3 regions of the Paenarthrobacter sp. 4246 genome follow, and region 1 is predicted to be linked to each of the others. Evidence: riboswitches for the same ligand, from Rfam matches in the RefSeq annotation. Region 1 holds a riboswitch; each other region holds the start of a gene.
What was found. A riboswitch is a leader RNA that binds a small molecule or an ion and turns the genes downstream of it on or off. The one in region 1 is predicted to bind cyclic di-AMP.
Positions count from the first base shown of each region.

Region 2: another riboswitch for cyclic di-AMP. It lies ahead of ABIE35_RS09050 (NlpC/P60 family protein); the one in region 1 lies ahead of ABIE35_RS15930 (hypothetical protein).
Region 3: another riboswitch for cyclic di-AMP. It lies ahead of ABIE35_RS04715 (C40 family peptidase); the one in region 1 lies ahead of ABIE35_RS15930 (hypothetical protein).

Region 1 covers NZ_JBEPOP010000008.1:98,350-103,567, reverse strand. The annotation lists gene ABIE35_RS15955 (hypothetical protein) at 1-59, shown strand, start outside; gene ABIE35_RS15950 (maleylpyruvate isomerase family mycothiol-dependent enzyme) at 62-721, shown strand; gene ABIE35_RS15945 (alpha/beta fold hydrolase) at 736-1,554, shown strand; gene ABIE35_RS15940 (DUF6480 family protein) at 1,625-1,897, shown strand; gene ABIE35_RS15935 (ATP-dependent DNA ligase) at 1,916-2,980, opposite strand; cyclic di-AMP (ydaO/yuaA leader) riboswitch at 3,224-3,368, shown strand; gene ABIE35_RS15930 (hypothetical protein) at 3,371-4,522, shown strand; gene ABIE35_RS15925 (PucR family transcriptional regulator) at 4,706-5,218, opposite strand, start outside.
Region 2 covers NZ_JBEPOP010000004.1:248,032-253,249, reverse strand. The annotation lists gene ABIE35_RS09070 (hypothetical protein) at 1-83, opposite strand, end outside; gene hutG (formimidoylglutamase) at 140-1,087, opposite strand; gene ABIE35_RS09060 (NCS2 family permease) at 1,161-2,603, opposite strand; gene ABIE35_RS09055 (copper resistance CopC family protein) at 2,718-3,362, shown strand; cyclic di-AMP (ydaO/yuaA leader) riboswitch at 3,537-3,705, shown strand; gene ABIE35_RS09050 (NlpC/P60 family protein) at 3,709-4,497, shown strand; gene ABIE35_RS09045 (FAD-binding protein) at 4,607-5,218, opposite strand, start outside.
Region 3 covers NZ_JBEPOP010000002.1:428,843-434,060, reverse strand. The annotation lists gene ABIE35_RS04720 (M23 family metallopeptidase) at 1-764, shown strand, start outside; cyclic di-AMP (ydaO/yuaA leader) riboswitch at 911-1,071, shown strand; gene ABIE35_RS04715 (C40 family peptidase) at 1,076-1,822, shown strand; gene ABIE35_RS04710 (NlpC/P60 family protein) at 1,922-2,695, shown strand; gene ABIE35_RS04705 (HNH endonuclease) at 2,949-3,449, shown strand; gene ABIE35_RS04700 (NTP transferase domain-containing protein) at 3,492-4,397, shown strand; gene ABIE35_RS04695 (molybdopterin molybdotransferase MoeA) at 4,394-5,218, shown strand, end outside.

The DNA of each region.
Region 1 (5,218 bases):
CAGGCGACCCCAACGAATCCGATGACGCCACAAGGTCCGACGACGCCACCAGGGAGTAGGCATGGGGTTCAATAGCGGTATGGCTTCGACTTCCCCCTCCGTTGTGTGGCCCGTGGTGCATGAGGAACGTCGCGCCCTGATCCGGGACCTTGAACCACTTCACCCGTTCCAATGGAGGACGCCGTCACTGTGCCCGGGCTGGGACGTCCATGATGTCCTGGCGCACGTGATCGATTCTGCCAAGACCACACGCCTCGGCTTCATTCGACGCATGATTGCCTCCCGAATGGATTTTGACCGCGACAATGCCGTGGGTGTTGAGCGCGAAAGGACCACTGATCCGGGGAAGACCCTGGTCCAGTTGCAGGCCGTGCTTTCCCGGACATCCGGGCCGCCTGCAGGCCTGGGGACGCGGTTGGTTGAAGCCTTTGTGCACGGCGAGGACATCCGCCGCCCGCTGGGGATGCGCCGCGATTACCCCGCAGCGCACGTAGCCACCGCCCTGCACTATCAGGTGCGGACCAGCACCAAGTTGGGCGGGGGCCGGGAAATCGCGGAGGGCTGGCGTTTGGTGGCCACTGACACATCCTTCGATCACGGGGATGGGCCAGCCGTTGAAGGGCCAGCCATTGCGCTGCTGCTGGCGGTGTCCGGCCGACCAATAGCGGAGGACGAGCTGAGTGGCCCCGGAGCTCCGGTGTTCTTGCGGCGGGAACCATAATGAGGGCGCGGGGCATGCCGGCACCATTGCTGTCTGCGGACGTAGAAGTTCTTGGGTTGAAGGGGCGGATCCTGTGGGCTGAGGGCAGCCCTGAGCCTGCCGCTGTGCCCTTTACCGGGTCTGAGGCCGATCCCGCCGGGCCTGTCTATGTCCTGATCCACGGCATCGGGGTCTCGCATCGTTATTTGGCCCGGTTGCACACAGTCCTCGCAGCGAGCGCACCCACCTACTCCCTGGACCTCCCGGGGTTTGGAGGGACTCCAAAGCCTGATCGCCAGCTCTCGGTGGAGGACTACGGCGCCTTCATTGCGGAGGCCCTCGCTTCCCGCGGCATCGGTTCCTACGTTTTGGTGGGCCATTCCATGGGGGCGCAGTTTGTTATCGAGGCGGCTTTGCATGCGCCGGATCGGGTCCGGCAGGTGGTGCTGATGGGGCCAGTTGTTGATTCACGGCACAAGAATGTGAGGCGCCAGTCCGTGGCTCTTCTCCTTGACGGGATGCTCCGCGAAAGCCCCTCCTCCAATTGGATCGTCACGTCGGACTATTTCCGCTGCGGTCCGCGCTGGTACCTCACTGAACTGCCGGTGATGATGACGTACCCCACTGAAAAACGCTTGGCCGGCATCAGGGTCCCCGTGCTGGTCCTGAGGGGAAGCCGCGACAACGTGGCTGGCCCGGACTGGGCCCTCCGGCTGTCGAGGGCGGTTGACCAGGGGCGCTTGGTGGAGATCCCCGGCGTCGGGCATGTAGCGCAACACATGCGGCCCCAGGCCGTGGCGGACGCCATCCGGAGTTTCGTTGCCGCGACAGCGCTTCGCGGCCAGGCACCTTGAGGAGTCCGCGCGTCCCGGCTAGGCTGGCGGAGCCATCGCATTAGTAAGTTTGCTTACGAAAGGGCTGACCGTGACCACTGGAGATAGCAAGGACGAGCAAGGCTTCGGCGCAACAGGCGCCACCGGCCCATACGGCGCCGCAACGCCCCCGGCCACCGAGAAGGACGACGTCAACGCCGACCCCGAATTGCGCCAGGACGAAGACGAAGACCCTGCGGCATCCGCCAATCCCGATCCCCTCGACGGAAACGTCACGGGCTTGGAACCCGGGGGCGGAGTGCCCCCGGGAGAAACCCCTCCGGCCGAGGGCAGCATGAGCAGCGACCAAGGACACGAAGAGTAAGGAACTGCGGGCGCCACGTTACGGCAGCCTCAGGATCTCCCCAAGATCGTAATCCGCCGGCTCCTCCAACTGGGAGTAAGTGCAGCTCTCCGGTGTGCGGTCCGGCCGCCAGCGCCTGAACTGCGTGGTGTGCCGGAACCGCTCGCCCTCCATGTAGTCGTAGGCCACCTCGATCACCAACTCGGGACGCAGGGGCACAAACGAAAAATCCTTGCCCGCGCTCCACCGGCTTTGGGCGCCGGGCATCCTGGAACCCCCGGCCCCTTCTCCTTGGCTGGCCCACTCGCCCCAGGGGTGCTCGCCGAGTTCCACCTGGTACGGCTCAAGCTCGGCTACCAGGCTTTCCCTGCGGGCCATGGGGAATGAGGCCACCACCCCCACATGCTGGAGCCGACCGGCGTCGTTGTAAAGACCCAACAGCATGGACCCCACAACTTTCGCGGTCTTGTGCCAGCGGAAGCCGGCCACCACGCAGTCCGCGGTGCGTTCGTGCTTGGTCTTGAACATCACGCGCTTGTTGGGTAGATACGTCCCGTCCAAGGGCTTGGACAGCACCCCATCCAGGCCTGCGCCTTCCAACTGCACGAACCATTCCTGCGCACGCTCCAGGTCAGTGACCGCGGGAGTGACGTAAACGGGAGGCTCAGCCTCGGCGAGCGCACGTTCCAGGATGGCGCGGCGTTCCGCGAATGGCCTGCCCATGAGGTCGTCGTCGCCGAGCGCAAGGATGTCGAACGCGATCATGGATGCCGGGGTCTTCTCGGCGAGCATCCGAACCCGGCTGTCCGCGGGGTGGATCCGCTGCTGCAGCACCTCGAACTCCAGCCGGTTGTCCGCGATCAGGACAATCTCGCCGTCGATCACGCACTTGTCCGGAAGGTTCTTCCGCAGCGCCTCCACCAGTTCGGGAAAGTAGCGGGTCATGGGCTTCTCGTTGCGGCTGCCCAGGATGACCTCGTCTCCGTCCTTGAAGACAATGGTCCGGAATCCGTCCCACTTGGGCTCGTAGTGCCCAACATCGGGGATGGCGGGGACGGACTTGGCGAGCATGGGCGAGACGGGTGGCATCACAGGCAGGTCCATAGACAATGTCTACCTGCCGGTGCAGCGCGAAGCTAGTGTTGGGCATGGATATCTTGTCCGTGTTGGCTGCCGTACCACGAACTCCCGGCGCCGGCCCCGAAGCCTAAGCGCTAGGGCTCTCTCATCCGGGGAGGCCTACCGCCCGTTACATTAATGTGACTTTACTTTCCGGCTCATGTACCGTCGTAGGGCGACCCGTATCTCCGCTGGGCCGCTTCCGGAATGACGCCGAGCTCTGCCGCATTCCGGAATCCGCCAGACCCGCGGCAGAGGCGGGGGACCCAAAAGTTCCCGGACTTTCCCAAGTCCTTGGGGTGAAGCCGCTACGGCGGCCGGACGGCCTCGTCCGAACCCGACAGCTAACCTCGAAGGCGTTGAGAGGCAACCACCATGTCCCCAACCATGGATCAGCCGCGCCGCGCCGAGACTGAACGCGAGCGCACCAAGCCAACCGGACGCCGTCGGGCCCAACCCAGCGGATCCCTCTTCAGCGTGCAGGCAGACACTGTTGCCGCACCCGAAACTACAAGCACGACGCCGGAGCCCGCCACTGCGGCCCTTCCCACCGTCGCGACACCCACCACGCGAGCGGCCGCCCGCGCGGCCGAGCGGGAGCGGGCAGCCCAGGCTGTGATCGCGCCTGCCGGGCCGGCGTCGTCCGAGGCCGAGCCGGCAACCGCGGCCATTCCCGTTGTGGAGGCCGCACGGGCTGCAGCTCCGGCCTCCACCACGCCAGGGCCTCCCACCTCGGCCATTCCGATCGTTCAGGCGTCACGTCCTGAGCAGGAGGAAAGCCCCGAGCAGCCGGGAACTCCTCAGCCTGCCGCGTCCGGACCCGCCACCGCTGCCTCCAGATCAGGCAGGGGCGGATCGTCGCTTGGCCGGGAACCCCAGGCGGTCCTGCGGAAAGCTGCATCGGTCAAACACATGAGCCAGCGCATGGCCGTGGTGGCTGGTGCCCTCGGCCTGGTCCTGACAGCCGGTACCTTGGGGCAGGCCCTCGAGCTGCCATTCTTCGGCCAGGAGACCCCTTCCCAGGAAGCCAGCGGCGCCGACCGGAATTCGGGCTCCGCGGCTCCCGCACCCAGCGCCTCCTACTCGAGGGCCTCATCGCCCTCAGCTTCAGCTGCTGCGACGTCGGCAGCCGGCCAACCGGCCACGGTTCCGGAGGCACCAACACCAGTGTCGCCGTCGTCGGTTCCCACCCCGAAAGTTTCCTTGGCGGACCCCGTGTGGGTCCCGTCCGCAGTGCCGTCGACCATCGCCGCGGACCCGGCCACCACCGCCCCCGTCCCCACCCAGCCGGCGCCGGCACCCAGCGAGGTGCCGTCGGACACGATCACCACGCCACCCACAACGCCGACGCCCACAACCACACCGACGGTCACGCCCACGCCGACTCCTACCCCAACGCCGACAGGGACTCCCACGCAGACCACCAAACCCAAGCCCACGGGCAAGCCCAGCGCGGCCACCGCGCCGCAGCCCACCGAGACGGCACTTGAAGAGATCCTGAACGCGGCAAAGGATGCCCTCAAATGAGCACCCGTTTGCCGCGCACCACCACACATGCGGGTTGGCACAGCCGGTACTGCAGCAGCAGTCGAACTGCCACGTTCCGCCGCCGGTTGGGCCGGTGGAGCTGCCAGCGCTTGAAGCGGTCCTAGGGCACCACAGCACAGGAGGCAGGCACCCAATGGGTGCCTGCCTCCTGTGCACTCAAGCTCAGATCCGTGGCCGACCGGCCCAGCGACGGGCTTTCAAGGCAGCATGCAGTTCGACGCGGATCGCTCCACTCAACGGGTCGGCGCCGATGAGCTGGCGGATCCGGCCGAGGCGGTTGTAGATGCTGCTCCTGTGGAGATGAAGTTTGGCGGCGACGTCCTGCACTGAACCATCACTGTCATAGAGGAGCTCCAGGATGGGCAGGAGTTCGCCGTTCTTGTCCTGGTCCTCCAGGGTACGGAAGTGGACGGAACCGGTGTCGTCCCAGCCGCCGGGTGCCAGCAAGCGGTCGAAGAGCTGGTAGACCCCCACGGACCGGCTGTCCACGAGTTCTCCGAGGGGCCGGTCGACGGCCGCAGCCTGCGCCGCAACCTTGGATTGCCGGTACGCCCCCGCGAGCTGCCGGATCACCTGGAACGGCTCACTGATGCCCAGGATCACCCGGTCCACCGCTCTGCCGGAGCGCTTGGCGAGTTCCAGTTGATAGTGGACCAGCACCTGGGCGTGGTCCGC
Region 2 (5,218 bases), on a different contig from region 1:
AGCATGTGCGCTGCGAGTCCCAGAGCCACAGCTATGGGCCCTGCCACCCAAGCCCACTTGTCCTGCACAGGAGTTCCGCGCATCGCCATCCTTCCCTCCCCACAGAGTAGGCGGAGGAAGGCGGCTGGAAAAGGGAACGCTAGGCGAGCAGGGCGTTCACCAGTCGGGCAGCCACTTTCGCGGTGCGGTGATCGATATCAAACTCCGGGTTCAGCTCCGCTATGTCCAGGTGCAGGAGCTTCCCGCTCGCAGCAACCTGCCGGCAGACCGCGCTGATCACCGGCAAAGGCACGCCATAGGCTGCGGGTGCGCTGACCCCGGGCGCCACGGACGCAGGCATCACGTCCAGGTCGATGGTCAGGTACAGCACGTCCACGCCGGCCAGGAAATCGGCAACAAAAATCTCCACTGCCTCCGGCGTGCACAGCTCATCGAGCAGGTACTTCACCCCCAGGCGATCGGCGGTGTCGAAGAGGGTGCGCGTATTGTTCGGCTCCGAAATTCCGACGACGGCGTACTGCAGTTCACGGCCGGCGGCGGCTTCTGCGTGGGCCATCTGCAGGAACGGCGTACCCGAACTTGGTGCGGGCTCGTCACGAAGGTCAAAGTGGGCATCCAGGTTCAGGACACCAAGCCGCTTGCCGCGGACCGCGTCAGAACCGGCCACGCCAAGGTAACTGGCAAAGGCAGTCTCGTGTCCGCCACCCAGCACCACGGTGAGGTTTCCGGTGTCGAGCAGTTCCGTAATGGCGCGTCCGGCACGCTCTTGACCCGCTTCCAGTGAGTCGTCCTCCACAACTACGTCGCCGGCGTCGTATACGTCCCGCTGGAGGTGGTAAGCCATGGGACCCAGCGCTTTGCGGATGGCGGCGGGAGCCGCAGCAGCACCCACCCGGCCTTGGTTGCGGAGGACTCCGGCGTCGCTGCAAAAACCAAGCACGACGGCGGGGCGCGCGGCTGCGGCTGACGCGGCGGGCGTGTGGGGTGTTACGGCTTGCCACCATCGCCGGTGCTCTACGTCGTCGCCGTCAAAACGGCCGGTCCACGGCGAGGGGCTGACATCTACAGTGATGGTGCTGGTTTGCATGCTTTAAGCACACCGGACCCGGACTGCCAATACCAGCAGTTCCGGGTCCGGAGTGTCTGAAATACCGGAATGCCTATTTGACGCCCAGCAGTTCCTCCACGGTTCCAATGCCGAAGAACAGCAGGAACGCAGCGGCCACAGCCCACATGAGCGGGTGGACTTCGCGGGCGCGGCCCTGGAAGGTGCGGATCAGGACGTAGGAGATGAAGCCGGCGCCGAGGCCGTTGGCGATCGAGTACGTGAACGGCATGAGGGAGATGGTCAGGAACGCCGGGATGCCGACGCCCCAGTCCTGCCAATCGATCTTGCCCACTTGGGAAACCATCATGAAGCCCACAACCACCAAGGCCGGGGCTACGGCTTCGAAGGGGACAAGGTTGATGAGGGGCGTGAAGAACATCGCCACCAGGAACAGCAGGCCGGTGACGATCGAGGCGAGGCCGGTGCGGGCGCCTTCGCCGATGCCGGCGCCGGACTCAACAAAGATCTGGTTGGAGGAAACCGAAGCGCCGCCGCCCACGATCGCGCCAAGGGCATCCACCTGCAGGACACGGTCCACGTTGGGGATGTTGCCGTCCTTGTCCACGGTTCCTGCCTCGTTGGCCAGGCCCACCATAGTGCCCATGGCATCGAAGAAGATGCTCAGGAGGATCACGAATGCCAGTAGGGCCGCTGCGATGAACCCGAGGTGCTCAAAGGCGCCGAACGGATTGGCCTTGCCGATGAGGGACAGGTCCGGAGCGCCCCACTCAGAGAGGGTGGGCGCCACGAGCGACCAGCCGCGTGGGTTGACGTTCTTGCCGTCGAAGCTGGGGCCGATGTGGAGGGTGAATTCCAAAATGGCTGCCAGTGCCGTGGAGACCACGATGCCGATGAGGATGGCGCCGCGGACCTTGCGGACCACCAGCGCAATGGTGAGGATGAGGCCCACTGCGAACACCAAGGTAGGCCAGCCCATGAGCTTGCCGTCCACGCCCAGGCCCAGGGGGACCGTGGTGCCGGCGGCGTCGGGGATTCGGCGCACAAAGCCTGCATTGACCAGGCCGATCAGCGCAATGAAGAGGCCGATGCCCACCACGATCGCCGTTTTCAGGGCTTCCGGCACGGCCTTGAACACGGCAGTACGGAAACCGGTCAGCACCAGGATGAGCATGGTGATGCCGGACAGGACCACCAGGCCCATCATGTCCGGCCAGGTGAGCTCCGGGTGCGAGGCGACCGTGACGGCAACGAAGGCGTTGACGCCCAGTCCGGTTGCAACGGCGAATGGGTGCTTGGCCCACGCACCCATGAGGATGGTCAGTATGCCCGCCACGAAGGCCGTGGTGGCTGCGACGGCCGTGAAGCCGAGGGATGCCCCACTGGAATCCGCCCCGGAGAGAATCAGCGGGTTCAACACCACGATGTAGCTCATGGCGAAGAACGTCGCGAAGCCGCCACGAATTTCCCGCGAGTACGTGGATCCACGTTCAGTAATTTTGAAGTAGCGGTCTACTGCAGAACCTTGCTTAAGCATGAAGGACTCCGGGGATCGGTGGGAGTGTGCCATCAAATCCTATGCGGTCCGGTACGGGCGCTCCGGACGATTCGCCTAGTCTGTAAGGAAGCCAACACTAGGAGAAACCGCCCCATGCGTACCATCCGCCCGCTTCTGGCCGCCGTCGTCGCAGCTCTTGCCTTCGCGTCCGCCTTGCTGTTTTCTGCGGCACCCGCGTCCGCCCACGACGTCGCTGAATCCACGACGCCGGCCAATGGCAGCAGCGTCACGGACGTCCCGGCGTCGGTCTCCATTACGTTCAACAACCGGCCGCTCGCCATCGGCTCGGGCGTGACGGTCACGGCGGGTGGCGAAAACTGGGCCGACGGCCCGGTGGAGATCATCGACAACCAGGCCGTCCAGAAGCTGCGCGAAGGCGCTCCGGCCGGCGAATACACGGTGGTTTGGCGCGTCGTCAGCAGCGATTCGCACCCCATCGAGGGCACCTTTACCTTCACGGCCACCGCAGGAAGCATGACGACCAGCGGCTCGGCGGCAGCCTCTCCGTCCGCTTCGACACCTTCAGCGGCGGTGCCGACGGCGGGAACCGCGGCCCCGGGCACCGCAGCGCCGGGAACCGGTAACAGCGAGCCCGCGGCCGACGCCTCCCAGCCCTTCCCATGGAGCATCGTGGGCCTGGCGGTTGTTGCTGTTGGTCTCGTTATTTTTCTGGCCGTTACCGCCCGAAGGAAACTCGCTGCTTCGAACAACCCTGATGGCGATTCTCCCGCGGAATAACGCGGTTTTCTACGTAGCTGCGAAGATCTCGAAACGGTTACTGCGACACGCCAGGAGCGTACTTCTCGTTACTTAAATGTGACTTCCGCGTGATCATCGCGTACGGTGGTACCTGTGCCTGTTCCACGTAGCGGGCACTTCCGGCCTGATTGCCTAGCTCTGCCGCAGTCCGGAATCCGTTCGCAGACAAACCTTACGGCAGAGACGGGGAACCCATTTTAGGCCGCTTTCGAGCGTGCCTTGGGGTGAAGTCACGATGCTTCCGCTGAACAGCGGGAGATAGTGGCCGGGTGACTCCCATCCGAATCCGACAGCTAACCTCGCAGGCATCGGGAGAGGCTCTTTCATGTCTTCACGCATTCTTCGCGGCCGTCGTAAGGCGGACAGCGTACGTCCTAATCCGTTCATCTCCATCTCCAAGGCAGTTGCCAGCAACGCTTCCGGCGCTGGCCGCCAGGCAGCTGTTATCGCAGCAGCCTCGGGCCTTGTGTTGACCGGCTCCATTGCAGCCCACGCTGCTGAAGCTCCGGTTCAGCGGGATTCCAGCCCGGCGACGGTCGCTGAGACCGTTTCAGCCGACGCTCCCACCCAGGTTGTTACCGCCCTGGCTACGGCTACCGTCAACTTCGAGCGCCCCGCTGTTGCTTCCGTTGCAGCTCCGGTTATCGAGAAGCCTGCACCGGTTGCTCCGGCTCCCGTCGCCAAGAAGGCAGCAGTCACCACTGCCGCCGCAAAGGCTCCTGTTGCCCAGGCTGCTGCTGCCGCTCCGGCCGCTGCTGCTCCCGCTCCTGCGGCTGCTGCTGCCCCGGCCGTTGGTGGCGTCAATGCCGCCATGGTTGCCTCGGCTTACGCCCAGATCGGCATCATGCAGGACTGCACCGCCATGGTGGAGCGCGCACTCGGCTCCGCAGGCATCCCCGTTGGCGACCTCGGTCCCATGCAGTTCATGAACTACGGCAAGGTTGTCAGCTCACCCCAGCCCGGTGACATGATCGTCCAGTCCGGCCACGTCGCCATCTACATCGGCAACGGCCAGGCCATCAGCGGTGGCATCAACGGCAACCAGACGGGCATCCACCCGATCAGCTGGTTGACCGCAACGGGTCCCCTGACCTACGTTCGCGCTGGCGCATAAGCCTCACGCTTCAGTCCAAAGGCCGGTGCCTTCGAAGATTTCGTCTTCGAGGGCACCGGCCTTTGGCGTTAAGTTATGTGCGGAATAGTTCACAGCCAGGTTTGATCTGCTAGGCGGTGGCGATGCCCGGTCCTGCCGGGAGGGCCACCTTGGACGATATGGCCTGGCCTACAGCCTTTGCCTGCCGAAGTACTTCCTTTGGTGTGGGCGTAATCAGCTCGCCGACTCCTACAAGGTGCATCCCGACGGCCCGCATTGCGGCCACCAGGTTCTGGCCGATCGCTATGCCGAGTTCCGCCAGCATTCGGCGCAATTGGCTCTGCGCGCAGCGCGTGACCACAATATGGTCGGCCAGAAGAACACCGTTGGCAGTGTGGACGGCCCACTGGCGGCGGGTGGACTCGAGGGGACCGGAGGCGTGGAGCCCCGTCCTGAGCCCGGCAGTGGTCATGCTGGCGGCCAGTCCATAGCCGATCTGTTGGGAAGGGTCGGAGCCAAGGAAATCGAGGCGGACAGCCCGTGTGGTGCTGCGGACATCCAGGTGATGGCTTGCGGCGTAGTTCCGCAGGTGGCGGAGGATCTCGTTACGCTCCTGCATGGCTGCGGGATCGGCTGCATCGCAGCGTTGGAGCATGCCAGTGTGGACTGACGGGCCGCTTGCGGACAACGTGCCGAACCCGTCCACCACTATGGAGCCCACGCCGTAGCGGCTGAGCTCACT
Region 3 (5,218 bases), on a different contig from region 1:
GCGTCGTATCGGAGATCCGGCCACGCGACACCGAACGCCAGGTGCGTCGCCGTAAGAGCCCGTTGCGCCAGGTTGCCGACTTCGCCGCAGCCAGTGGCGTAGGGCAAAAGGCCGGAGTTGCGCTTGCCGCCACCGGACTTGCCCTGACTGTCGGTCTGCCGGCCACCAGCCCGGTAATGGCCACTTCGGAATCCGGCCAGACCGAGTCGGCCCTGGCCGTCACCGGTGGCAGCCAGCCCGAGGTTTCCGCCGCTGCATCAGCCAAGATCGACTTCAGCCGTGCCGCGGTAGCCACCGCCGCAGACCCCGACGGCAAGCTGAAGCAGTTGCTCAGTGCGCAGTCCGCCGACAGCATCCAGCGCGCCTCGTCCACGGGCACCATGGCCAGCCCCTTGGACACCCTGACTACGGCTTCCCCGTTCGGCTACCGCATCAGCCCCCTCACGGGTGGTTCCGGTGACTTCCACCGCGGCCAGGACTTTGTGGCCCAGTGCGGCACCGCCGTCCATGCCGCGGCCAGTGGCAAAGTCACCTTTGCCGGATGGCACGAGTACGGCGGAGGCAACCGCGTGGTGGTAGACCACGGCAACGGCCTTGAGACCACGTACAACCACCTGTCGTCCTTCACCGTCAAAGTAGGCCAGACGGTCAGCCGCGGCGACACTGTAGCGCTGAGCGGCACCACGGGCGCCTCCACCGGCTGCCACCTCCACTTTGAAGTACAGGTCAACGGTGAAGTCGTTGACCCCATGGGCTGGCTCTAAGTCCAGTTGATGGTTGTCTCTCGCATTCGTGACACGCCCCGTGACCTGAATGTGACATTCGCGTTCAACTGTTGTACCGTACAAAGCGCATCGGCTTTTTAGGGGGCCGGTGCACTTGAGTGGATTGCCTAGCTCTGCCACCACTCGAGGTCCGTTCGCATAAATCGTCTGGCAGGGGCGGGGGAACCACTTCTGGTCTTCGCAAGAAGGCCTTGGGGTTAAGTCGCAAAGCTTCCTTGAAGCAGCGTGGCCGGATGACTCCCATCCGAATCCGACAGCTCACCTCGCAGGCATTGGGAGAGGCTACCTACGTGTCATCACGCACTACCCCTGCGCGCCACCGCGCCGAATCGGTTCGTACGAACCCTTTGAACACGCTTTCCAAGGCTGTTTCATCCAACGCCGGTACAGTTGGCCGCCAGGCCGTCGTCCTGGCAGCAGCCTCAGGCCTCGTCCTCAGTGTCGGTCTTCCGGCCCAGGCAGCGGACACCGACGTTTCCAAGTCGGAAGCCTCCAGCACCCAGCAGATGGTCACCACTGCGGTAGTCACCGCAGAGCCCACCGCCACCGTTTCCTTCGAAAGCCCTGTAGTGGCCACCAAGGAAGCTCCCAAGGTTGTCCAGCGCGCTTCGCAGACCACCCAGCGCACCGCGGCCAATGGCAACCAGACCACCGCAGGCGCTGTGACGGCGAAGTCGTCCGAAGCCAAGGACACTGCTTCCAGCGCCGCCGCTTCCGGCCTCGCCGCGATCGCCTACACCGGAATCGGACACCCCTACGTTTGGGGCGGCACCACGCCCAACGGATGGGACTGCTCCGGCTTCACCCAGTGGGTCTACGCCCAAGCCGGCATCAGCATCCCGCGCGTCAACGCCTGGACGGCCATGAAGCCCACCAGCACTCCTGCCCCCGGTGACCTGGTCATGCAGAACGGCGGAGCCCACGTAGGCATCTACGTTGGCAACGGCATGATGATCAGCGCCTTGAACCCGGGACAGGGCACGCTCCTGCACTCGGCTGCCTCCACGGGCACCTCCTCCTTCTTTACCCTCCGCTAGAAACAATCCGGTTCGGGGTTCGCCAGCATGCCCCCAAGTGCTGGCGCGCCAATGAGCCGCGTGTACCCCAACTACACGCGGATACGAAAAGAGAAAACCATGACCAGTGCATCCAAGGTTGCACGGCATCGCGCTGAGGCCCCCAAGACCAGCTCGCTTGCCGTGATCGCCAAGGCCGTCAGTGAAAACGCCGGCGGCGTAGGCCGCCAGGCGGCTGTTATTGCCGCAGCTTCAGGCCTGGTCCTGACCGGCAGTGTTGCTGCCAACGCCGCCGACACCACGGTGGACCGTGAGTCCACCTCGACGTCCACCCTTGACATCCAGTCGGTAGTCCAGGCCACCATTGCTGCGGACTCTACCGTTGCCATCTCCTACGAGCGTCCCGTGGTCACCACGGTGCAGGCTCCGGCTCCTGTAGAAAAGAAGGCTCCTGCGAAGGCAGAAACCAAGAAGGCAACGGAAAGCACGGCAACTGCCGGCAACTCAACGCTGGCCGTCAACACGGCGGCTCCTGCGGCAAAGGCTCCGGCCGCCGCAAGTGGCCTTGGTGCTGCAATCGCCGCTGCCGCCTACGCGCAACTCGGCGTCACCCAGGACTGCACCATGCTGGTGACCAACTCCCTGGCAGCAGTTGGCATCAACTTCCACGACTGGCCGGCCGGCTACCTCTCCCTCGGCCGTACGGTCAGCGCAGCGGAAGCGAAGCCCGGCGACCTCGCCTATTACGCCAACGGCGGTCTGGCCGGACAGGCCCACATCGCTGTATACGTCGGCAACGGCCAGGCAGTCCACGGTGGATGGAACGGATCCACCACGGCACTGTTCAGCGTCAACGTGGGCTCCGGCCCCGTTTTCATTCGCGTCAACGGCTGATCCAGCCTCTGGTTTTCACAGCAACACCCCGCAGGCTCCGGCCGGCGGGGTGTTCTGCTTTATGAGAAAGGATTTCGCTCCAGCCCCCTTAACCTCGAATGAACTCTTGACGACACTGCACGGGAAACGACGGAAAAATTCGTTGATACGGCATATGAGTGCTTACCCTTATCTTGTCGATCCACAGCCCGTACAAGCAGAGGGCAGCCGGCCCTCGTGCCCCTGACGGGTGCGGCCGTGAAGAGGTACGTGCATGCGCACACTCGTTCTGAATGCTGGATATGAACCGCTGGCGGTAATAACATTCCGCCGGGCGCTGGTCCTTGTGTTGACCGGGAAAGCTAGCGTAGTGGCCGAAGGCGACGAGCCTGTCGTCGGGCCACAGGAAGTACTCGGACGTCCATCCGTGATTCTTCTCAACCGCTACATCCGTCCCCGGTACAACAGGATTACCGCCGTGAGCCGACGCGGGGTACTTCGCCGCGACGGTCACCGCTGCGCCTACTGCGGGAAAACAGCCCACACCATAGACCATGTCCACCCCAAGTCCAGGGGCGGCGCGGATTCCTGGGAAAACCTGGTTGCGGCGTGTTTGAAATGCAACAACGCCAAGAGCGACCATACGTTGGCTGAAATGGGTTGGAAGCTCCGTTTCAAACCTGGCGTGCCCCAGGGAACCATGTGGCAGATCAAGGAACTCGAGAAACCTGCGCCGGACTGGGACCCGTTCCTGTTGCCGGAATCCGCTGCCTGATCGATTTCTGCTGAACTCCTGCTGCCCCGGTAATCTGGGCGGATGGAGTTCAATGCCGTGATTCTGGCGGGTGGCAGGGCCACCCGCCTCGGTGGCGTGCCCAAGCCATCGCTGACGTACGACGGCGAGACGCTCCTTTCGCGTGCCCTGCAGGCGGCCCGGGGTGCCTCTGCTGTGGTGGTGGTAGGTCCTGATGCTTCAGGAACGGGCGGTGAGCCGTTGCCGGTCGAGGTGCTGCGGGCACGGGAGGAACCGGCATTTGCTGGTCCGGCCGCGGCCATTGCTGCTGGGTTGGTTGCGCTGGAGGGCCGCGGTGCGGGCGTTCCGTGGACGTTGATTCTCGCCTGCGATATGCCCCATGCTGCCCGTGGAGTTTCCCATCTGTGGGAAGCGCTGGCAGCCCACCCCGAAGCGGAGGGGGCCATGGCAGTGTCCGGCGACGGACGGAAGCAACCGCTCCTGGGGGTCTACAACACCGGGGCCCTGGACCGCGAAGTGGCCGTAGCTTGCCAAGGTTCCGGGTTAACGGACTCTTCAGTGTTCCGCCTGCTTGCTAGGCTGAACCTGCTGGACGTTGCTGTCCCCGCAGGATCCACGGATGACGTGGATACATGGGAGGACGCTGCGGCCCTGGGCATTGACTACAAGTTGGAGGCGGACGTGAAGAGCCAGGAAGAGACGCTCGAGGAATGGTGCCGCACACTGCTGCAGGCCTTCGAGCTTGAAGGCGTTGAAGTGGACGTCAATGAAGTGCTCGCCGTTGCTGGAGTGGCCGCGCATTCAGTGGTGCGCCCGGCAGCTCCCTTGACCACCTTCATTGCCGGGTACGCGGCAGGCATGGCCCGTGGCATCGGCCAGGCAAGCGATGACGCGTCCATGAACGCCGCCTTGGAACTGGCCCGAAAGGTTGCCAAGGAGTACTCGGAGTCCGAGGCTGACGCCGAATGACGGAGGCCCCCGCCGAGGGCCATCACGCGGCACATACCTGGCAGGAGGCCCGGCAGCGAGCATTCGATAGTGCCGTTCCCATCCCTCCGGCTCCCGTGCCGCTCAAGTCAGCCCTCGGCCGCACCCTGGCTGCCGATGTCCGGGCAGCGCAGGACATGCCGCACTATGCTTCCTCAGCCATGGATGGGTGGGCCGTCAACGGAAGTGGTCCATGGATCCTCAGCGAACCGGGCCAGAGGCTTGCCCCCCACCAGGCAAGTCCCATTGTGACGGGTGGGCTGGTTCCGCCGGGCGCCAAGGCAGTACTTCGCAGCGAGAGCGGTGTCATGACCACCGACGACGACGGCCTTCCTGTCCTTGCGCTGGGCGGAACCGCCAAACCCGGCGAACCCCGCAACGGCCAGCACATCCGCAAAGCCGCAGAAGAGGCAGCGGCGGGGGAGGTGTTGCTTACTGCCGGGACTGTGCTCAATCCGGCCCACATCGCTTTGGCTGCGCTGGCTGGCCTGGACCAGTTGGAGGTCCTCGGCAAGCCGCTGGTCAGGTTTCTGCTGACGGGCTCGGAGGTTGTGGCACAAGGGGTTCCGCTGCCCGGACAAGTGCGTGATACTTTCGGCCCGCAATTGGGCGCTGTGGTGGAGCTCCTGGGTGGCATCGCAGGGGAGCAGCTCAGGGTGGGCGACACCTATGAAGAGTGGATTTCCGCGCTCCAGGACACCGAGCCGGCCCTGGACGAACTCGCGGCAGATGACCCTCACCAAGAATCTGAACCCCCGGCAGACGTCGTCATCACTACCGGCGGGACCGGTCGCTCCGGGACT